Regions from separate parts of the Psychromonas sp. CNPT3 genome, predicted to be linked through region 1. Evidence: predicted binding sites of a transcription regulator. Region 1 holds the regulator's gene; each other region holds the start of a gene.
The links. The regulator sigma-54, encoded in region 1, starts transcription at its own class of promoters, with help from an activator protein. The targets are predictions, from matches to a motif close to GTTGGCACGNNNNTNGNNT.
Positions count from the first base shown of each region.

Region 2: a site for sigma-54 is predicted at 3,023-3,041, ahead of PCNPT3_RS03305 (flagellar basal body rod protein FlgF). Genes of this name have one in related genera too.
Region 3: a site for sigma-54 is predicted at 2,544-2,562, ahead of PCNPT3_RS06385 (PEP-CTERM sorting domain-containing protein). Genes of this name have one in related genera too.

Region 1 is NC_020802.1:2,290,021-2,297,704, reverse strand. It holds gene PCNPT3_RS10150 (winged helix-turn-helix domain-containing protein) at 1-681, shown strand, start outside; gene PCNPT3_RS10145 (YacL family protein) at 923-1,291, shown strand; gene mgtE (magnesium transporter) at 1,494-2,855, opposite strand; gene rapZ (RNase adapter RapZ) at 3,068-3,907, opposite strand; gene PCNPT3_RS10130 (PTS sugar transporter subunit IIA) at 3,931-4,377, opposite strand; gene PCNPT3_RS10125 (RNA polymerase factor sigma-54) at 4,639-6,084, opposite strand; gene lptB (LPS export ABC transporter ATP-binding protein) at 6,126-6,851, opposite strand; gene lptA (lipopolysaccharide transport periplasmic protein LptA) at 6,854-7,387, opposite strand; gene lptC (LPS export ABC transporter periplasmic protein LptC) at 7,374-7,684, opposite strand, start outside.
Region 2 is NC_020802.1:730,840-738,523, reverse strand. It holds gene PCNPT3_RS03320 (Na+/H+ antiporter family protein) at 1-3, shown strand, start outside; gene PCNPT3_RS03315 (flagellar basal body P-ring protein FlgI) at 98-1,198, opposite strand; gene flgG (flagellar basal-body rod protein FlgG) at 1,385-2,173, opposite strand; gene PCNPT3_RS03305 (flagellar basal body rod protein FlgF) at 2,207-2,953, opposite strand; gene flgE (flagellar hook protein FlgE) at 3,287-4,708, opposite strand; gene PCNPT3_RS03295 (flagellar hook assembly protein FlgD) at 4,721-5,419, opposite strand; gene flgC (flagellar basal body rod protein FlgC) at 5,430-5,852, opposite strand; gene flgB (flagellar basal body rod protein FlgB) at 5,873-6,274, opposite strand; gene PCNPT3_RS14380 (hypothetical protein) at 6,338-6,466, shown strand; gene PCNPT3_RS03280 (CheR family methyltransferase) at 6,452-7,285, opposite strand; gene PCNPT3_RS03275 (chemotaxis protein CheV) at 7,303-7,684, opposite strand, start outside.
Region 3 is NC_020802.1:1,453,492-1,461,175, reverse strand. It holds gene PCNPT3_RS06405 (hypothetical protein) at 1-388, shown strand, start outside; gene PCNPT3_RS06400 (ASCH domain-containing protein) at 490-963, shown strand; gene PCNPT3_RS06395 (GFA family protein) at 1,036-1,434, shown strand; gene PCNPT3_RS06390 (class I SAM-dependent methyltransferase) at 1,710-2,354, shown strand; gene PCNPT3_RS06385 (PEP-CTERM sorting domain-containing protein) at 2,600-3,196, shown strand; gene trhO (oxygen-dependent tRNA uridine(34) hydroxylase TrhO) at 3,621-4,601, shown strand; gene PCNPT3_RS06375 (hypothetical protein) at 4,872-6,881, shown strand; gene PCNPT3_RS06370 (DUF3297 family protein) at 7,078-7,326, shown strand; gene PCNPT3_RS06365 (hypothetical protein) at 7,662-7,684, shown strand, end outside.

The sequences.
Region 1 (7,684 bases):
ACTGTTGTCACTCGAGAAGATTTGGCTCAGCATGTTTGGGGACGTTTAGTCACCGACCATACTATCAACCAACATATTTCTCAGTTGCGCAAAAGTATTGGTACATTAAGTTTACATGGTCTTAATATTTCAACGATCCCTAAACGTGGCTACATTGCACGTATGGAAGGTGTTGGCATATCTGAAAACAATATTGCACCGATGACTCAGTTAGAGGGATCTGCCAATGCTATTAATGCGATGAAAGTATTAGTCGTAGAAGGCGAAGCAGCTGAGCGTATTCAACTTATTGAGCAATTAGAAAGCCTTGATATCTCTTATGTCGAAGGTGTTGCAACTACCATCGAAGCAGAGCGCTCTGTGGCATTGCAAGATTTTGATCTATTGATCATCGATACATTATTATCTGAAGGTTCAGGTATTAAACTGATTAAAAATATCCGTACAGGGCAAACGTCAGCGTCTGCAGATATTAGTATTTTAAGTACACATTTTGATGTACAACGTGAACTATTAGGTCTTAATAGTTTGTTAGATGTACAAGGTTTATTATTAAAACCATTTGAAACAACACGCTTAAAACAAATGTTAATGGTTGCTAATAAATCTAATGTGATTTTAAAACCACAAGCAGCTTATGAACTTGTACCGACTAACGTACTTGAACGCTCGTTAACTTGATACTTATACCAATGGAATTTATTAAGTGATCATGTATTACGCAGGAAAAATTAGCACTAGTAAGGCATGAGTTGCAGGAGATAGTTGTTCTCACTTCAAAACTCATAACGCAGGTAGGGATGATTTTAACAAGCAAGATGGCTCACTTTTTTAGTGCCTTTGGTATTAATAGTGTTAATAAGTAAAGGTGTGCATGTTTACATGCACACCTTTTTCTTTTTTTATTTAAGGTTAAATAACCGTGGAATTTGAGTTTAGAAAAGACTTTATAAGTGGCAAAGTCAGTATAAAGACATCGATGGATCATGAAGCGTTTGCAACATGGCTAGAGATGGAAGGACAATCATTACAATGGGTTCGGTCTTTATTGCAAACTATTGAGCAGTTGCAAAACCATCAACTCAGTGACTATAAATTAGTGGGCAGTGAATTTACATTACAGCTTAGCCACAAAGAAGCGCTGATAACAAATCATCGTTTACTTGAAGACGAAGAGCTACCTGAATTTGAAGAAGCACTTTCATTTTATAATTTAGAAATAGAAGCGGGTTGTGGTTTAGAGGATTTTTGGAATTTATTGCACTCATGGTGTGAATTTATTCAAGAGTAAGCGTCAAAAAATCACGAATATTGATACATACCGATAATATTTTAAAATGAAAAACCAGTATCCCTCATAAGGCTTGTCGCTTATGAGTCAGTGCCTGATAAAGTATTTGAAGTGTTATGGGTATGCTTAAAATAAAAGGCCTTAATATTGCTATTAGGCCTTTTATTTTAAGCATTTTTTATGACTTAGTAACGATGTAGCGCTAATAGCGCAGTACCAGTGTTGCCATCCCTAAGAAGGAAAATAATCCTACGACATCGGTGACCGTGGTTAATGCCATCCCTCCTGCGAGTGCGGGATCTATTTTATATTTATGCATGATCAAAGGAATACTCACACCGGCGATACCCGCAATGGATAAATTAATAAACATAGCGCCAGCGATGATCAAACCGACGGCAATATCACCTTTCCAAAGCGTCACTGCCGTGGCAACAAAAACAGCCCACACCATACCATTTAGTACACCGATAGCCGCCTCTTTACCAATTAACCACCTTGCATTACTGCTGTTAATATGACCGACGGCAAGACCGCGGATAACTAGCGCTAAGGTTTGATTTCCTGCAATGCCACCCATGCTAGGCACAATCGTCATTAGGACTGCAAGTGTTGCCATTTGTTCGAGTGTGGCTTCAAACATATTTGAAACGGAGGCCGCAATAAAGGCGGCTAATAAATTAACAGATAACCACATAGTGCGTCTTTTGGCACTCGGAAATACGGGCGCGAAGGTATCTTCGTCATCATCCATACCTGCCATGCCCATCATAGAGTGCTCACCTGATTCACGAATAATATCGACCACATCATCAATGGTAATACGTCCGAGAAGTTGGTTGTTGGTATCGACGACGGGGGCTGAGATCCAATCGTGACGTTGGAAAAGTTTAGCTATTTCTTTTTCATCCATCGCAACGAGTAGCATTTCTGTTTGACTATTCATAACCTCGGCAACCGAGAGTGACGGATCGACAGTAAGTAAAGTTGAAAGAGGCACATCACCAATTAACTGGTCGTTTACATCAACAACATAAAGTGTATCGGTTGTTTCAGGTAATTCGCCTTTTAAGCGTAAATACCGCAGCACCACATCAATAGAAACATCCGGTCTCAAGGTGATTGTGTCGGTATTCATGATAGAGCCAGCAGTATCTTCGGGGTAAGCGAATGCTTGCTCTACGCGGTGCCTGTCTTGCTCTGCCATTTGTTCTAAAACGGCTTGATAAAGACTATTTGGAATACCACGTAAAATATAGGCAAGTTCATTACTTTCCATGCCCTCTGTTGCAGCCACCAGATCACTGGCTTTCATTAAACTAATAATACCGTCTTTGGCATCTTCATTTAATTCTTCAAGGATCTCACCTTGTTGGTCGTGATCAGTTAAATTCCAGAGGATTTTACGGTTTGCGGGGGGGGAAGATTCAAGTAACAATGCCACATCACAGGCTGGCATTTTTTCAAGTAGACGACGTGTTGAGACAAACATACCACTTTCTAAAGCGTTATTAACTTCGATTAGGCGTTGCTGGGCATTTTGTAAATCACTGTTTTCCAACATGGAGTGGCCCCTTTTCCTTATGCTTAAGCTAACTTAGCGATGCAATAGCCTAAGTCTACTTTTGTGTATGGCCTTTAAATTCGGCTCTTATTTTGTTGTTTTTATATTATAGTAAGTCAAGACACCTTGTTTGCTTAGCGATCTTATGTATTTTACCGCTTAAGTTATTGCGTATTGTAGAGATTTGTTTGCTGATAGCTACTGCTTTATCGTTATTTTAAACATTTATGTTCAATTTGTACCGGGTAATGATTTTTAAAGCGCTTCGCCAGTTGCTCCGCGACATAAACGGAGCGATGCTTTCCACCAGTACACCCAATTGCAATGGTGACATAATGACGATTATTATTTTCTAAATGTCCAAGCCATGATTGGAATAAATTATCGATTTGATTAATCGTTTGCTTTACGACGGGAAAGGCATCTAAATACTCTTCGATGCAAGGATCAAGTCCGGTATATTGTCGTAAGTCTTCTTGCCAGTGTGGGTTAGGCAAAAAACGCACATCAAACATGTAATCAGCATCTTCGGGATGCATATATTTAAAACCAAAGGATTGAATGACTAAAAGAAGTTTACTTTTACTGCTACCTTGTAAATAAATTTTTAAACGCTCATTGAGATCATGAATAGATAGGGTCGTAGTATCAATAACGAGAGAGGCTTTCTCTTTGATAGGTTGTAACAGTAAGTGCTCTAATTCTAATGCTTGTGATAAGGACATTTTTTGCTTAGAAAGAGGATGTAATCGTCTGGTTTCGCTATAGCGCCGAATAAGCTCTGTACTGTCAGCATCAATGTAAATGATGTCGCTTTCGACTTTGTCTTGCAAGCGTTGCAATAAATCAGCTATCTGCGAGGATTCACCGGGAAGATTACGTACGTCTAAGCTAATCGCCACTTTATTGTGCTTAGCATCGACATTTTCTAATAATTGTTCAAGTAAGGCAAAAGGGATCCCATCAATACAGTTATAACCCAGATCTTCAAGCACATGTAGTGCGATAGTTTTACCCGATCCAGAGCGGCCACTGATGATGATTAACTTCATAGTTAAGATCCCTTAATTGATTTTTAATTACATTGTAAGCATTCAAACAATATTTTATCGTCGGTCGCACTTCTTAATTGGCGTAAGAGTGTTTTATCTAATAATTTTTCACTGATGGTTGCAAGCGCGCTTAAATACTCTTGGCAACGATCTTCGGGCACAAAGATAGCAAATAAAATATCCACACTTTTACCATCTGATGCATCATAATCAATACCCTTTTGGCATTGTAAAAAAACACCTGTTGCGGGTAAGTCGCTGGAAATTTTAATATGTGGGATCGCAACACCAGAGCCAACCGCTGTTGAGCCGATTTTTTCTCGGGCAATGAGTTCATTAAAGAGAACTTGATGATCAAGGTTCAATGTTTTAGCCGCACTAATACTTATTTTTTCTAAAGCCGATTTTTTGCTGTTGCAATTTACTTGGCTAAAGACTGAATCTTCAGTTATTAAGGTAGATATTTTCATAGGGATCACTTTTTTTCTGTTCAATAGATGCAACAGAGATAATCATCTTTATTTTAAACAAGCTGATGTATAAATATTAAGCGTTTAAATAACGCAATAATAACAATAACATTAACATGAACGATGCGCTCCTAGCTATTTTTTTGCTAAGCGCTTTTTCTTTTTATTGAAAAGGCGCGAGTTTAGCAGGTTGTAAGTGCATTGCCATGTGTAAATCACTATTTTTTAATTTTTATCATACTTATAACTCATTATAGTGCATTAAATTAACTGTTTTCTTTGATTTGACGGGGGGATGCCTAAGGATTCTCGATATTTTGCAACGGTACGTCGAGCCACTTTAATACCTTGATCATCAAGTAATTTTGTCATTTTGTTATCACTTAATGGTTTGTTATTAGGTTCGCTTGCGACTAATTTTTTAATTAAAGCGCGAATAGCGGTGGACGAGCACTCTCCGCCACTTTCTGTCGCCACATGACTTGAGAAGAAAAATTTTAATTCATAAATACCACGTGGCGTATGCATAAATTTTTGGGTGGTGACGCGAGAGATTGTTGATTCGTGCATTTCGACTTCAAAGGCGACATCATTGAGTACCATCGGCTTCATCGCTTCATCACCGAGTTCAAAAAAATCTTGTTGCTGCTCTACAATGCATTTTGAAACCTTTAATAAGGTATCATTACGACTTTCTAAACTTTTGATAAACCACTTTGCTTCTTGTAAATGGCCTTTAATAAATGCGTTGTCAGCTTTACTGATCTTGCCTTTACAAAGGTCTGCATAATGTTGGTTTATAGATAAATTTGGATCACAGTCTTGATTTAAAGAGACGCACCATTGATCCGCTATTTTTTTTACATACACATCTGGCACAATATATTGCGCCTGACTGCTCTCTATTTTATTACCTGGGCGAGGCTCAAGGCTTTGTATTAAACGCATAATATGGGCTAATTGTGCTTCTTTTAATTTAGTCTTTCGTGCCAACGTTCGATAATCACGGCTTGCTAAAAGTTGCATATGTTGATCAAGGATCATTAACGCTTCTTGGCGCCAAGGCGTATCTTCACTTAGATTTCGTAATTGAATTTGTAAGCACTCTTTTGTGCCTCGAGAGGCAACGCCAACCGGGTCAAAATGTTGTATACGCTTAAGGACGGCTAATATTTCATCGAGCTCTAAATCATCTACATCTTTTTGCAAGCTTTCTAAAATGGATTCACAGCTACTGGTTAAATAGCCTGATTCATCGATAGAATCGATGATATTGGCTGCAATTAATAAATCGGTATCAGAAAAGGGAGTTAATTGCATTTGCCAAACAAGATGATCTTGTAAAGTGGTACAGGATTCGCCTTGATAAACACGATCTTCGCCATCAAAGGAGCTTCGTCCGGATGAGATGGTGGTGGTCGGAGGCGGAGTATAGGCCTCATCCCAGTTATTTTCGACCGGAAGATCATCAGAAAACTCTAGTTTAGAGATCGCCTCAGCAGTATCTATTTGACTACTATCTTGTTCTTTTTTTATGTCTTCAAGGCCACTATCATCCTCTTGCTCAAGAAGAGGATTTTCATCGAGCGCATTTTGGATCTCTTGTTGTAAGTCTAAGGTAGAAAGTTGTAATAATTTGATTGCTTGTTGTAATTGAGGGGTCATTGCAAGTTGCTGACCCATTTTCAATTGTAAACCTTGTTTTATCAAAATACTTTCTTCCTTACTAGTAGAGTTAATGACGATAACTATAGCTTAAATGCATCGCCTAAATAGACTTCTTTAACTTTGGCATTAGATAGGATCTCCTCCTGAGTTCCTATCGCGATTATTTCTCCATGGCTAACGATATATGAGTGCTGACATACATCTAATGTTTCGCGTACATTGTGATCCGTGATTAAAACGCCTAAGCCTCGATCGCGTAGTTGTTCAATAATTTTTTTAATATCGAGTACTGAAATAGGATCAACACCGGCAAAAGGTTCATCTAATAAAATAAACTTTGGATCGGTTGCGAGTGCTCTGGCTATTTCTACGCGTCGCCTTTCACCCCCAGAGAGGCTCATGCCTTTGTTATCTTTAATATGATTAATATTAAAGTCATTAAGTAACGCATTCAATTTTTCAGTGCGCTGGGCAGACGTTAGGTTTTTACGCGTTTGTAATATACCCATAATGTTTTCAGTTACGGTTAGACGTCTGAAAATAGAGGCTTCTTGAGGTAAATAACCAATCCCTTTTTGCGCTCTAATGTGCATGGGTTGATGTGAGATATCTTCATCATCAATGCATATTTTACCTTCATCTTGTTTAACCAGGCCTACCACCATGTAAAATGAGGTGGTTTTTCCTGCGCCATTTGGGCCTAATAAACCGACAATTTCACCCGTTTTAACGGTTAAATTAACGCCATTTACGACGGTGCGTCCTTTGTAACTTTTTACGAGTCCCGTTGCGATCAATTCAGCCATTTTTATTTTTCTTTTGTTGAGTTAGGTTTATTGTTGTTTTTTTCAAACTGAGCCGGTAAAAAAACCGTTTTAACCCGTTTTTCATTATTTTTATCACTCATCACAATCAACTCTTCGGTGTTTAAATAATAAATAATTTTAGCGCCGTTAATGCGACTGTCTAATTGCTTAACTTGTGCATTGCCTGTTAGCGTGATTTTAGATTTAGCGACATCATAATGAATGCTATTTGCTTGCGCATTAAAAGGCCGACCATCTTCTTGTGTTTGATAAAAAGTAGCGACGTTACCTTTTGCTAACATTTGCTCATGATTAGGCTGTGCAGTACGGGTGACAATGAGTTTATCTGCTTTTATGATAATACTACCTTGGGTGAGTAAAACATCATCAACAAAGGTAATACTATTATTTTTCATTTTGGCATGCTGACTAATAGAGCTAACATGAATAGGTTTTACATAATCTGATTCTAGCGCCCAAGCACTAAGTGAAAAGAGTAGGGCACTGCTGATCAAACCAATTTTAATTTTTTTCATTAAAATACACCGCTTTTATATTGTTTTTTACTATCATTTCGTTACTCAGTAGTGAAGCCCACATTCCGACACCTTGTTGATGCATTTGCGGACCATCCCAAGTAATAAACAGATTTGAACTGATTTCTTTTTTATCCAGCAGTAAAGTGAGCTCTTCAGTGGCTATATTTTGTATGAGTTGATCTAAACTTAGGTTTTCAACGCGCACATCATGAGTCAATTTTAATGTGTTTTCATCTTCTAATAAACCATCTTTACTACTTATCTGCCAAGTACTTATTTGATTATTATCTTTAT
Region 2 (7,684 bases), 1.5 Mb from region 1:
TAAAAAAATGAGGCAGTAACATCGCCTCCTTTTATAAAAAAAGGCAAGTCACATGAACATGACTTGCCTTTTTTATGTTTTTTATTTGCGACAAACATTAAATAATGATCAGTTCACCTTGTAACGCGCCCGCCTGTTTTAATGCTTCTAATATCGCCATCAAATCACCTGGGGCCAGTCCCACTTGATTTACCGCTCGCACTAAATCATTCAGACTGACACCCGTATCAAAAGTAAACATACGACTGTCTTCATTGGTGATCGTTATCGTACTGTTATCGGTCACTTTCGTTTTACCACCCGCTAGTGCATTCGGCTGGGTCACCGTTTTATTTTCACTGATAGTGACGCTAATACCCCCATGCGTAATGGCAGTTGGTAATAATTTCACATCTTGGCCAATAACAATCGTACCCGTACGTGAGTTCACTATGATTTTAGCAGCGCCTCGAGCGGGCTCAAATTCTAAGTTTTCTAACGTTGACATATAAGAGACACGTTGCGATATATTACGTGGCGCAAGAACACGAACAGAGGTTGCATCCAATAACGTTGCCGTATTAGCACCCACTAAATTATTGATAGTATCAGCCATTCTTTTAGCCGTCGTAAAATCTGATTCGTGCAAATTAAAGGTTATCGTATCTCCATGGGAAAAGGGGGAAACCACTTCACGCTCTACAATCGCGCCATTAGCAATGCGTCCGACTGTTGGCGTATTTATCACCACTTTTGAGCCATCGGCACCTTCGGCTCCAAGCCCACCAACGACGACGCTACCTTGTGCAATCGCATATACATTGCCATCAACACCCTTTAAAAAAGTTTGTAGTAATTCACCACCACGTAAACTTTTGGCTTCACCAATAGCAGAAACCGTAATGTCAATTTTTTGACCGCGCTTTGCAAAGGCTTTTAATTCTGCAGTGATAGCTACTGGTGCTACATTTTTTATTTTTAATTTTTCACCAATCGGAATGTTGATACCAAAATTACGCAACATAGTCGCGAATGCTTGCTCCGTAAACTTACTGCTTTTTTCGCCCGTACCCGGTAGACCAACGACTAAACCGTAACCCACTAATTGGTTACTACGAACGCCTTGCACACTCGCGATATCTTTAATACGCGCACTGTAACTGGCGCCACTAAAAATTAATAATAAAAATGCGATCACGACCTGCGTCAAACATTTCATGGAATTCCCTTAAATTTATTACACCGGCCAATAATGGCCATAAAAAAATGTACTTAACTAACATTATATATTCATCGTACTGCACAGGCAAAATCAGAAAACCAAATCAGATTTGCATAAAATTGGCACAATTTTAAAAAACTTAAAGATCAATGACATCACATGACACGTTACATTTAATTAAATTTATAATTGCTGACTAACATAAGAAAGCATTTCATCAACCGCAGAAATTACTTTTGAGTTCATTTCATAAACTCGCTGACTTTCAATCAAATTAACTAATTCTTCCGTTACATTTACGTTAGATGTTTCTAACATACCTTGACGTAAAAACCCTAAACCATCTCCACCCGGGACGCCTTGTATCGGCGCGCCACTTGCTCCGGTTTCGGTGTATAAATTCTCACCCATAGGCTCAAGACCCGATGGATTAACAAAATCGTTTACGTTAATTTGTCCAACCACCTGGTTTTCAACTTGTCCTGCGATACGCACAGACACTTCACCCTCAGAGCCAACACTAATAGAAAGTGCATCATTAGGAATTTGAATTTGTGGCATCAAAGCATAACCCGATCCAGGTGTTACGATAATACCATCTTCATTTAATTGAAATTGACCATTACGGGTATAACCAGAACTACCATCCGGCATTTCTATTTCAAAAAAGCCACGACCATCAATCATAATATCTAAAGAGTTTTTAGTCGTTAATGCATTACCTTGTGAAAAGTTTTTTTGCACTGCAACCACTTTAGCACCCGCACCAATCATCAGTCCCGATGGTAATTTAGTATTTTGAGTCGCGTTTGCCCCCGGCTGATTGATATTTTGATAAAGTAAATCTTCAAAAATAGCACGGCTTTTCTTAAAACCAACGGTACTTGCATTGGCAAGGTTATTTGAAATAGTTGCCACATTTGTTTGTTGAGCGTCAAGCCCAGTTTTACTGATCCATAAAGCCGGATGCATATACTTACTCCTTAATTCGTTAAAATAATCAAGTTACACGACACGTAATAATGACTCTGAAGCTTTATCCATCTCTTCCGCTTTTTTCATCATTTTAACTTGCATATCAAATTGTCTTTGTAAATTAATCAGACCGGTTAATTCACTACTCATATTCACATTAGATGCCTCTAACGACCCACTCTCTATCGATACTTTGGCATCTACTATTGGATCGTTACCATCAATACGTCGGTATAAACCATCTTCACCACGTAATATATCGCGGATATTGGGGTTCACTAGTTTGATTTGTGCTATTTCTTCCATTGCATCCGCTGGCGCACCTTCGGGTCTAATTTCGACCATGCCATCCTTACGAATATTAAATTTTTCCACCGGTAAAGGGATAAAAATAGGCGCCCCTTTTTGGCTTAATACTTTATTCCCAGTTGAATCAATGAGAAAACCTTCGGGGTTAATATTTAATCCACCGGCACGAGTCATTGCTTGGCCGCCCATTTTAGAATCAACCATAAACCAACCTTCGCCTTTGATTGAAATATCCAAATCGCGTTGGGTCATTTGCAATATGCCACTTTCAAAATTTTGCCCAGGGTTTTCGGCTAAGGAGAATACCCGTGTTGGCAGACCTTCTCCGTAAGCTTGCATACTGCGAGCTTGTTCAAAACTAGATTTAAATCCCGTTTTATTGGCATTCGCTAAATTATTAGCATGAATGGCTAAGGCATTCATATTCTCTTTCGCACCAGACATTGAGATATAAAGCAGGCGATCCATATTGATTCCTTAATCGATTAAAATCGAAAGATACTATAATGTTTAAAATTTATTTACTTAAACATTAAAATGCAAAAAATATGCCAAAAAGAATGAACGGACATAATAAATAAAAAAGAAAGGATACAGGTGTAACGCGGGTACATAATAACGAGGCTATTTCACGATAATTAACATGTAATAAGCAATCAAGATACTTTGCCCACTCACACGCTTAAATACGAAGATATCGCGGTAGATAGTGTCTTCTCATGCTTGATAACATAAAAAAAGAAACAAAAACGCACCTGAAACGGTGCGTTTTAAAAACAGATAAGCAGAAAAAATGAAAAATTAACGGATCTGCAGTATGGTCTGTTGTAAGGTATTATTAATTTCTAATGCACGCGAGTTGGCTTGGAAATTACGCTGCGCGGTGATCAAATCGACCAACTCTGTCGTTAAATTGACATTAGATTGCTCTAACGCAGCCGAGTTAACCGCACCAAACGAACCGGAGTTTGCTTCACCTGCCAATGGTTCACCTGAATTTTGCGTGGCTATCCAAGATGATCCCGTTTGCGTTAAACCTTGCTCGTTACGAAAACGTACAATACTTACCCGAGATAAAGGCTGCGAGGTACCATTACTGTACGTCGCTTTTACTAACCCATCTTTACCAATTTCAACCCCAGTTAAACGCCCCACAGTCAAACCGTTTTGCTCAAGTGATGTCACCTCAAAGGCAGATGAAAACTGCGTTGGCGTTTTAAAATTTAATGTAAAACGTTGCGCGCCATCAGCCCCAGGAGATAAAACCCCAGCACCATCACCACCGGCAGCCGAACTCGGATCGTCAACACCTAATGATTGAAAGGTTAATACGACAGGAGAACTGCCTTTATAAGCACCCACAGAGTCAAATTTTAATACGGCGCCGGTATGTACATTACCATCTTTATCTACATAACTGGCAGCTTGTGGCGTACCATCAGCTACCCCATCACCATCAGCATCAACGTCATAGGTACCTGCAACTTGACCAGTTCCACCCGCTTTATCCCAAACATCGACGGGCTTACCATCAACTGTAACAAACGTTATCCACTGATTTTCACCGGTATAAGAAGCATTTTCAGGCTTCACATAATAGGTCGTCGTAATATGTGATTCGCCTAATGAATCATAAATCGTTACCGAGGTTGCATTGTTATAAGTATCTGGATCATCAGGATCAAATTTTGCCGGATCTAAGGCCTTATCACCCGCAGGTAAATTTAATGTAATGCCAATTTCAGAGGTGGGTATTGGCGTACCTGCTGTTTCTGGAATTTGTATCGGCTGCGTTGTACTTAAACTGACCGATGAAGATGTACCATCTTCATTAACCGGGAAAGCTTGTAAATAGTTACCACTATTATCAACAACAAAGTTTTCACTGTTTAATTTAAAAGTACCTGAACGGGTATAACTTAAGTCTCTATCTTCAAGGTTACCCGCAGTGGCAAAGAAACCACTACCCGTAATAGCGAGATCTAACGGATTTTGTGTGAATTTCAAACTACCTTGATGAAATTGTTGCGCAACGGCAGCGGTAGAAACACCATCACCCACTTTAGTTTTACTGTTAGTAAATAAGGAATTCGCATAAACACTTTCAAATTCTGCACGGGATTCTTTAAATCCTACCGTATTCACATTGGCAATATTATTCGCCGTTGAGTCTAAATCCGTTTGCGCAGCTGATATTCCACTTAATGCAATATTAAACGACATAATATGTTCCTCTTATTTGTTTTCTGCAACTTCAATTGCATCTACCAGTTTAATGCCAGACAATCCTTTCAAATTTAAACTTACGCCGGCTTGCCCCCCGCCTAAACTTACACTTTCGACATGCGCATACACATTTGATTCTAATCTTTCACCTTTACCATTCACCATGCCATGGGCATTAAAGGTGTACTTACCTGGAGCAACGCGTTTTCCTTGACTGTCTAAACCATCCCAATTGAAACGCTGATTTCCCGTGTCAATATCACCCAAAGTCAATGTTTTAACGACAGCTCCATTTTTATCTTGGACATCAACCATCACGCTATAAGCACCTGTTTTAGTACTTAATGAGCCTGATAGCCCTTTATCTTCCATTGAATAACCCGTATCACTCGGGATCAATACCTTTTTACCCACCAAGGAAGAGGCTTCTAGTGCTTGGCTTGAACTCAATACCCCTTTTAATCCTGCAAATTCATTACCCATTTTAGTAATGCCTTCTGCTGTTGTAAATGATGCCATTTGTGCAATCATTTCGGAGTTATCGACCGGTTTAAAAGGGTCTTGATAAGCAAGTTGTTGTGAAAGCAACGCAAAGAAATCTTCCTGCTCAAGTTGTTGCTTTTTATCCACATCTTTATTTGCAGACACTTGCTCTGGGGTTAATGGTTTATTTAAGTTTAAGAGACTATTAGTATTAATTCCGCTCATCATTTATTCCCTAGCCTTTGCCCATTTGTAATGTACGGCTTAGCATTTGCTTAGCCGCATCGGCGATTTGTACATTTGTTTGATACGAACGAGACGCACTGATCATATTTGCCATCTCTTCCATCACGTTCACATTAGAATGATAAACAAAACCATCTTTATCTGCAGAGGGACTATTCGGCGCATATTCTCGAGCCAAAGGCGCATCACTCTCCACAATACCTAAAACTTTAACACCAACACCACTGCTGCTTAGAGCACCTTTGGCTTTGTTAAGTTCGGCAGCAAAAACGGGATGACGAGCACGATAAGTTTTTTCGCTACTGCTACTAACACTATTGGCATTTGCCAAGTTACTTGCTGTTGTATTTAAACGTACCGATTGCGCACTCATACCGGTAGCAGAAATATCTAAAATACGAAATAAACTCATAATAACTCTCCAAAAAGTGTTTACTGCCCTTTAATAGCTTTACGTAAACCCGATATTTTACTATTTAAAAAATCTAAACTTGCTTGATACTGTAAACTGTTTTTCATGAACAAATTACGCTCAACTTCTGCATCAACATTATTACCATCCCCCGTATCGGGTTGATTTCCCGTACGATAATATTGATTTGATTGCTGCATTGAAAATGAATGACCGGTGCGATGTATCTCATTGGTACGACTTAATGAAATACCTGAGCCAGATCTCGCACTTAAAAGCGCTTCTTTAAAATTAAGATCGCGCGCTTTATAATCAGGTGTATCTGCATTTGTTAAATTACTCGCTAAAATTTCTGCGCGACGTGAACGAACACCCAAAGTGTACTGATGCATTCCAAGTGCTTTATCAAAATTAATCGCCATAATTTTCTCCTATGCAATTAACTATGCAACCACTGTGCCAAAAAGATAAAAGGTAGTATTTTTATGCAGATAAGTAAAATGAGAGACTTTCAAGCGGAAAGGGGAGGACGTGGAGATCTTGTCATAAAAAAAGAGGCAAATGTTGCCTCTTTTTTATTAAAAGAGGCAACAACGACATTACTTATCTTTTAATTGATAAATAATACCCGGGTTACAACGGACCATATTAAATTTATCAGTAAGTGCGGTAATCGACTCGGAAGCCCCCAATACCAGATAGCCTCCAGGATTTAATGCGCCTGCAAATTGATTTAATATTTTAGATTTAACATCGCCAGAGAAGTAAATAAGTACATTACGACAAAAAATAATGTCAAACTTTCCCAAACCCGCATAACTATCTAATAAATTATAACTTCTAAAGCTCGTCATTTTCTTGACGTCTGCTTTTATTTGCATTTTTCCAGAGCCATCAGGCAAAGCGTCAAAGAATTTTCTTTTACGATCATCAGATAGGCCTCTAGATAACGCCAACGTGTCATAAATACCCGCTTTACACTGTTCTAACATCGTATTAGAAATATCAGTACCAATGATTTGCACATTCATACCTAACACGGCTTTTTGTTTTTGATATTCAGCTGCAGTCATCGCAATGGAGTAAGCCTCTTGTCCCGAAGAACTTGCAGCTGACCACATTTTGATACTTTTCTTATTTTTTAATATTTCAGGAAACATTTTAGAGCTTAATAATTCAAAAGGGTAACGATCTCGGAACCATAATGTTTCATTAGTTGTCATAGCATCAATAACAGCCGTCCGTAATGATCGATTCTTATAACTCATCGCTTCGTTAATTAAATTAGTAAGTGTATCGATTGCAAATATATCCATTAATGGGATCAATCGACTTTTCACCAAATATTGTTTATTTCCCCCAAGTACAATGCCACATTGCACTTCTAAAAAATCTGAAAACTTTTTATAAATATCTTCGGAAAGCGCTCTCACAAATATAATCTCTCTTTTTAATTGTTTTGATCATCTAAATTAATGACTTTTTGTACTGCTGTGGCCAACTCATCAGGGTTAAACTTTGCAATAAAGTCGTCAGCCCCCACTTTTTTAACCATGGCCTCATTAAATACACCACTTAATGACGTATGTAAAATAATATGTAGGCCAGCCAATGCAGGATCAGCCTTAACCTCCGAGGTTAGGGTATAACCGTCCATTTCAGGCATTTCAACATCTGAAATCATTAACGCATAACGATCTGTCACAGATCCTGTTTTCGATATCTTTTTAAGTAAATCTAATGCTTCTTTACCATCTTTTACCATATCGCATTCTAAACCTAATGCGGTGATAGCTCTTTGTATTTGTCGTCTTGCTACCGACGAGTCATCC
Region 3 (7,684 bases), 840 kb from region 1:
AGGTTTTTCAATTGCTAGCCTAGATAGCAGTCCTACCTTAGGAATAATTCAGCCAATTCAGATGCTTCTTCCTGCAAAGAATGGTTTTTCGGCAAATGTAAACGTTCAAGTTCAAGCTTATTCAGGAACAATGCAAGAATACAAAGACTTATCCGAAGGTCAATTTAAATTGAGGGGATTAACCGTTCTCTATATAAACGAACAGGGTAACTCTCTTACATTTGAATATAGGGGGAAAATGCAAAGTTTAAGTCTTCATTGGTACGCGAAAGCATTCAAAAAAGGTGATCATATTTATTTAGCTACCGCGACAAGCACCGAGGATGACTGGGAGCTAAATAAAGAACAATTAATGTCTAATGTAAATAGCTTTAAGCTTAGTAAATAGAACAAGTCATTAACGAAGCGCGCATCAGTGATTGTTAGGTGATATTAATCCACATGTAGCCGTATCGCGGTTATATTTTAATAACGAGTAAAATTAATATCATGGAAGAAAAAGCCAAAAACTATTTGAATCAATACCTTGGATCATTAAGCGCATCTGAACGTCAACGATATCAATCATTTAGCGCAGATTACTTTTGTGCTGATGAGTACAATGCCAATTTATGTGCAGAGTTGATCCGTAAAGGCCAAAAAACAGCGACGTGTAGCCTGAAATATGGGTATGGCGCTGCGAATGAGCCAATGCCCAAAATTGGCCACTTGATGGTTGTCACTGACTGGAATGGCCATCCGATTTGTATTGTTGAAATTGATTCGGTGAAAGAATGTAAATATTCTGACGTATCCACTGAATTTGCTTATCTAGAAGGTGAGGGCGATCGTACACTAAAATGGTGGCGAAAAGCCCACTGGGATTTCTTTGTAAACGAATGTTCCGAGCTTAATATTGACGCATGTGCAGATATGATGCTAGTTTTAGAGCAATTTCACGTCGTTCATCCATCAAAAATATAACACACCTAATAACACTGCCAAACCGACGTGCTCGTTAATGATCGCCATATTTTAAAACCTGAGGAGTGAACTATGAGTACCGTTAAAGGAAGTTGTCATTGTAAGGCTGTAAAGTGGGAATTTACTTTACCGATTAAAACGGTTGTTAAATGCCATTGTCAAAATTGTAGAAAATTACAAGGATCGGATTATAGCTCATGGGTTATTGTCCCTCAGGAGCAACTTGAAATAACGTCAGGTAAAGAATATCTCTCTAAATATGAGGCGAGTGAACTCTCCAGTAAAACATTTTGTTCTCTTTGTGGCTCTTCTACCTATTTAATGAATGGAAAGCACTTTCCTGATCACTTTGTTATTCCCCTTGGCGCGATTGATAATTATTCAGAGGTGTTAGCGCCACAGATACAAGTTTACACCGCAGACAAGGCAGCATGGGTGAGTTTACATGATGATGAGCCCGTACTTAATTAAAGAATAAGTCGGGATAAGGGAAAATATGCAACCACAAGAAGGTGTTAGCGCCACAGATACAAGTTTACACCACAGACAAGGCTGCATGGGTGAGTTTACATGATGATGAGCCCGTACTTAATTAAAGAATAAGTCGGGATAAGGGAAAATATGCAACCACAAGAAGGTGTTAGCGCCACAGATACAAGTTTACACCACAGACAAGGCTGCATGGGTGAGTTTACATGATGATGAGCCCGTACTTAATTAAAGAATAAGTCGGGATAAGGGAAAATATGCAACCACAAGAAATAGCATCGCAGTTGCGTTGCCCCAGTGGGGCAGAAGCAACGGACGTTGCAAAAAAGATGAATATATCCAACTATTCACTTAATAAAAAATGCATCGGACTTTTGCAACTAAAGGCATCTGACTCGGTGTTAGAAATTGGCCCAGGTAATGGCACATTCGTCGCTGATATCATTAATGTCGCCAAAGATATCACCTATATGGGTGTCGATTGGTCTGCAGAGATGGTGGTAGAGGCTCGGAGTATCAATGAACACTTGATAAATATTGGGATCGTTCAATTCCAACAAGGCAACTCTCAACAGTTAGCATTTGAAAGCCACATATTCGACAAAGTATTTACGGCTCACACTATTTACTTTTGGGACGATCCTAGTGAGCATCTTGCAGAGATTCGAAGAGTACTGAAACCATCCGGCTTATTGTGCATTGCCTTCGGTAATTGTAAATTTATGAAGGATCTTGCGTTTGTTGAATATGGTTTTGAACTATATGATCCGTTAAAAGCCATTAAGTTACTACATTCATCCGGTTTTAGCATTATCGAAACGTATCAGCACAAAGAGAGAGGACGTAGCAATGCAGGCGACATCGTGGACAAAGTGATTGATATCCTTGTATGTAAGGCTTAACAATATCTGACTCTACCGATTGAAAAGTACTTTTCTCTTTTTATGGGTTTAGTGCATCAATGAGTATATTGCTTATCACTGATGGATATTTGCTCCTACCCCACAAAAAACATGTCGACTTTTTATACACTTTCTTCCTGTCACAAATCTCAATATAAAAATAAGACTGATAATTCAATGCACTAAAAGCTTGGCTCAGTTCTTGCTCTTACTTGGTTAAATCTATTTATAATGAGGAAAATATAATGAAAAAGTTTGTTTGTTTACTCGCCTGTTTGTTTGCTTTCTCTGCAAATGCTACTTTAATAACGAGTATTTCTTCCGGTTATACGACGCATGACTTCCTTTCTTCGGGCGCTAAATCTGGGTCCATCCATGAAAGTGGTATAACTTATAGTTCGACTTATTCGTCATCTGTTTATGGTTATGATGGTAATTATGGTTTTTTACGTAATGGGCGCTGGAATAACATGAATATGATTGGTCTTAATACTTCGTTTGGAACAATGACGATAGAGTTCGATAACGCGGTTAGTGAAGTATTAGCCTTTGTAAACTATATAGATGGTTGGTTTGGCAATGCTAAAATGAGTGTTTTTGATTCAAACTTTAATTTATTGGAAACGAATACGTTGACCTTCCGTACTAATAAGTCTAATAATTCAGGATTCGATCTTGGTTTTAGCAGTGACACCAATGAAATAAAATATATTCAATTTAGTGACCAATACATAGGTGTACATAACTTACGCACGGTACAAGTACCTGAACCTTCAGCGATACTATTACTTGCATTTGGACTCGCCGGCATTGGTTTTTCAATGAAAAAGAAAGCGACTTAAATAGCTTTCGTTATCGCGCCTCGATATTATCGGGGCTTTTTTATGTCAAAAAGAGAAACGACTCATCTTATTTTATCTTGGTTATTAACAGCCCACACTAACAACAAGTCACTAATCAAAAACATAGCTATTCACGTCGCGTATAAAAATGCGATAAAAAGAAACGCGACAGAGCTCTGAACTCATCAGCATTTTCTGCCTTTATTTCTTCATTATCCCATCAAATAGATATTCCCTAATGGCTCTCTTCTTCAAAAAATCAAAACCTATCGCGTATAAATTCAACGCAACTTAAACCCTTTGTTTTTACATGGGTAAATTGATATAGATCAATTTATCTGCATCAAGCTTATATTTCTGTTAGCATTCAGCCTTTATCTACAGCACTAGATTTACGATCTAGTTCGCTCACTAGGAATAGAAAATGTCAGTAAAAATCACTGTTTGTGCATTATATAAGTTCGTCCGCTTAGAAACGTTTGAAGCGTTACGTGCGCCTTTATTACAGAAAATGCAAAGCCAAGACGTTCGCGGTACCTTGCTACTCGCAGCCGAAGGTATCAATGGTACGATTGCCGGTCCTCAAAAGGGGATTGACGCCGTATTAAGTTTCTTATCTCTATATCCAAATTTAGAAGAGATCTCTTTTAAGCAGTCTTACCATGATGAAAATCCTTTTCTACGTACAAAAGTAAAACTCAAAAAAGAAATTGTCACACTGGGTGTTGAAGGCATTGATCCTAACCAAGTGGTGGGGACTTATGTTAAACCCAAGGATTGGAATGCGCTTATTTCTGATCCCGACGTGACCTTGATTGATACGCGTAATGATTACGAAATTGAAATTGGTACATTTCAAAATGCCGTTAATCCACATACCACCACTTTCCGTGAATTTCCTGAGTATGTTAAGAATAATTTAGATAAAAACAAACACAAAAAAGTCGCAATGTACTGTACTGGTGGGATCCGCTGTGAAAAATCAACGGCTTACTTAAAAGAGCAGGGGTTTTCAGAAGTTTATCACTTAGAGGGTGGTATTCTTAAATATCTTGAAGAAGTCAAAAAAGAAGAAAGTATGTGGGAAGGCGAATGCTTTGTATTTGATGCTAGAGTCTCGGTGGATCACGATTTAAAACAAGGGCAATGTGGGCAGTGTTATGCTTGTCGTTACCCTTTAACTCAAGACGAAATGCAAAGCCCGCATTATGTTAAAGGCCTTAGCTGTCATCGTTGTCATGATCAAGTTACAGATATACAACGTAATCGTTTTGCTGAGCGCGAGCGTCAAATGGGATTAGCAGAGAAACGTGGTGAAGCACATATTGGTGGGGCGGTTAAACAAGTCATTAATGAGCGCCGCGCAGAAAAAGCGCAGAAGAAAGCACAACAAAACGTGAAGTGATCGTTTAAGTTTGGCGCATCACAGTCAAAAAACCGCTAAGTAAGGTGACGTTAGTCGTTATCTTCATGCGGTTTTTTATTGTCTAACATTTGGCGGGCTTAGATCGCACGTTTAAGTTGATTTATTCTTGCTAGTTGATTTGTTTTGTTATCTAATTGGTTGATAACATTAATGATCTCAGCGCTAACCAAGGTGAATAAATCACTGTACCATGGCAAGGGATTTACGCTAGCACTCGAGATAAGTCATTAACTAAAAAAGGAATTTAAAGTGGAAAAAAAAGAATATTTAGCGCTGTTTGATAAATTTAAGCAAAAAGACGATGTTAAACTGGTCAATAATAGTAAAGGCATCGGCGCACCTAAATTTTGGGCGCCTGTTTTTGCCGTTTTGATCACTTTATTTGATCCCCTTGATTTGACCATGCTAGAGCAACTCATCCTCTCTTTGCCTATTTTAACGATATTCTTATATGTCAGCATGAATTATGGTTTTTATTTTCTATACAAATCAATGAATTGGCAACAACCTGTACTACCTTCTGATAAATTTAAATACTCAGGAGATTTAGATAAAGACATAGAAGAGATCACTGAAAACCTGGCTCTTTTAGAGTTATCGGATATTTTTACACTATTACCTCAAATAAAAGTTAAGTCTTCAATCTCTATTGGCTGTTTTATTACAACCGACGTCATTCTCTTTAAAAAATTAATGCGGACAGATGATTTAATTCTTGACGTAAAATATAAAGATGTGAAAAGAAGAGATGCCTTTCTTTTCTTTTATCAAAATGCACCCGCCATTAAACTGTTAAATACTATCATTCCCTTGCTAATCAACGCTCAAATAAAAGATCTGAACGCGTTACTGGCAAATAAATTAGTCGCAGATTTACCAAAAGTACTTAATGCGCTTAAAAATATTGATACGTTTATGGCGCTTGATTTTACAACCACAATGGATAACAACGCCATTGTTGCAACGCCAGACAAGTTTAGGCTCGCCATTGCAGAGTTAACACCCTTTAAAGACGCGCTACCCTCGAACATAGAATTAGAAGCGTATTTACTCTCATCCCCCTTAAAGATGGATGATTTACGAACCCTAAACAACTTTATTTCTGATAAAAACAACAAGGTATCTGCCTTACTTAGCGTTGATATATTTCGACCGTTATTGAGTGTGTTATTAGATAACGATGTAGCAGATGTCGTTACGCAGCATGATACAACTTATCAAACCTTTGTTTTGTCGATTGAGCGTCAGGCGGACTTATTAAAAGAATTTTCAGCGATAGAGCCTGACTTTGATAGTGAAAATACAGACTTCAAAATAAAAACCATAAACCTTCAAAACTTTATGATAAATAATGATTTCATTAACTTAAAGTCGATATCTGATTCTTTTTATGATTTACAAAAAAGAAAATTAGATGGCATTATCCCAGTTACGTTTTATGGGGAATTATTTGGCGCCTATTTAAAAGAGAACCAAACACCGGAGAATATAGAGCAGTTTATAGAAGCTTATTTTGATTTAACTAACAATGGCTTTATTTATAACTCAGTAGTGGCGGAGCATCTCTTTGGCTTAATACAAGAAAATAAAGTCTCTGATGCGCAAATTTACACTTGGTTATTACGTTATAATGACATTTATATTGTTAAACATGTTTTCTTTAACGCTCAGTATGATGCTATCGATAGAACACATATCATAAATAAGTATCTCGACTCCGACTGTTTCAACTCTGATATGGTTGATATGATCTCAGACGAGAAGATAACTAATGTTGCTATCTACCAAACCTTTATGAGTACTTTCAGCACTTATTCAAATAATTTCTTCATATATAAAATTTTACCGCATAAAGCGTTATTAGCGTTTGATATTAAAGAGACACTCGATAACTTCATCACCCTGATCTGGAATGAATTAGATTGTTTGCATAAAGTATCTTCTCAGCAAGATGTTATGCAACTTATTGCAACGCAGTTAGGCAATGATGCATTAAAAAACTTTAAATCTAATATTTCTAAATTAGAAACTGAATTAGATCTAAAACAAAAAGCGGAAGAAACGCGACAATCTGCATTACAAACAGAAGAGTATCAAAGACAACAAGCTATCTCATCTCAAAATGCAGAAAACCACTCAAAAGCCTCTTACGCACAATCGGTATCGGCGAATAAAAATGCAGTCGCTGCAAACAGAAAAGCAGGCCAAGCACTGAAAAATAGCAAACATAAAGAGAAAGATTTATTTAGCTTATCTTAAACATTATCACGCGATGCTCCTACATTGTGGCGCATCCGTTGTGATGACATCAACACCTATTTACTTAAATAGGTGTTTTTTGTTGAAACGTAAATCCTGTTATGGACGAAAGCAGACTTTCTGACATAACAACTCTTGAGCGTGAGACATATATTGTCTACAATAGCGCACTATCTATTAACTACAGGTTTTGAACATGAACGACACTACATCACTACCCACTTTACCAGATCGCCTTTCAAGTGATCCCCGCAGTCCACACCACGTGGAAGAAATTTTTGAGCACAATATTGGTATTTTACTTAACGGCAAAGAACGTTTTGATGTAGAAGAATATTGTATCAGTGAAGGTTGGGTAAGAGTTCCTTCGCACAAAGCGATGGATCGTCGTGGTCATCCCCTTATGTTAACCGTAAAAGGCAAAGTAGAAGCTTTTTATAGTTAATTAAGACCAAGCAATGCTGAGGACGCTCCTCGGTATTGCATCTTTAATATATAAATCATTTCATATTCTCCACAATAAAAGTTAATGCCTCGTACGTCCTTTCTCATATTATGCTATAAAGCCTTATCTTCTGCGTAAATAACTATTATTCTACGTGGTGTTGATTTAAAAGGTCTTTTATATCAACACGGAAGGTATGCTCCATCTCTCTGAGTTGCAACTCATTTATTTGTTATAAAACAGCGTTATTTTAGTTTTTTGATACGCATAGGGCTTCTACTTTGATAAACGGATTTTACAAATCGCTTAATAACATTCTTTTAGTTCTCATCAGCATGATCTTTATTGTAGGTGGTGC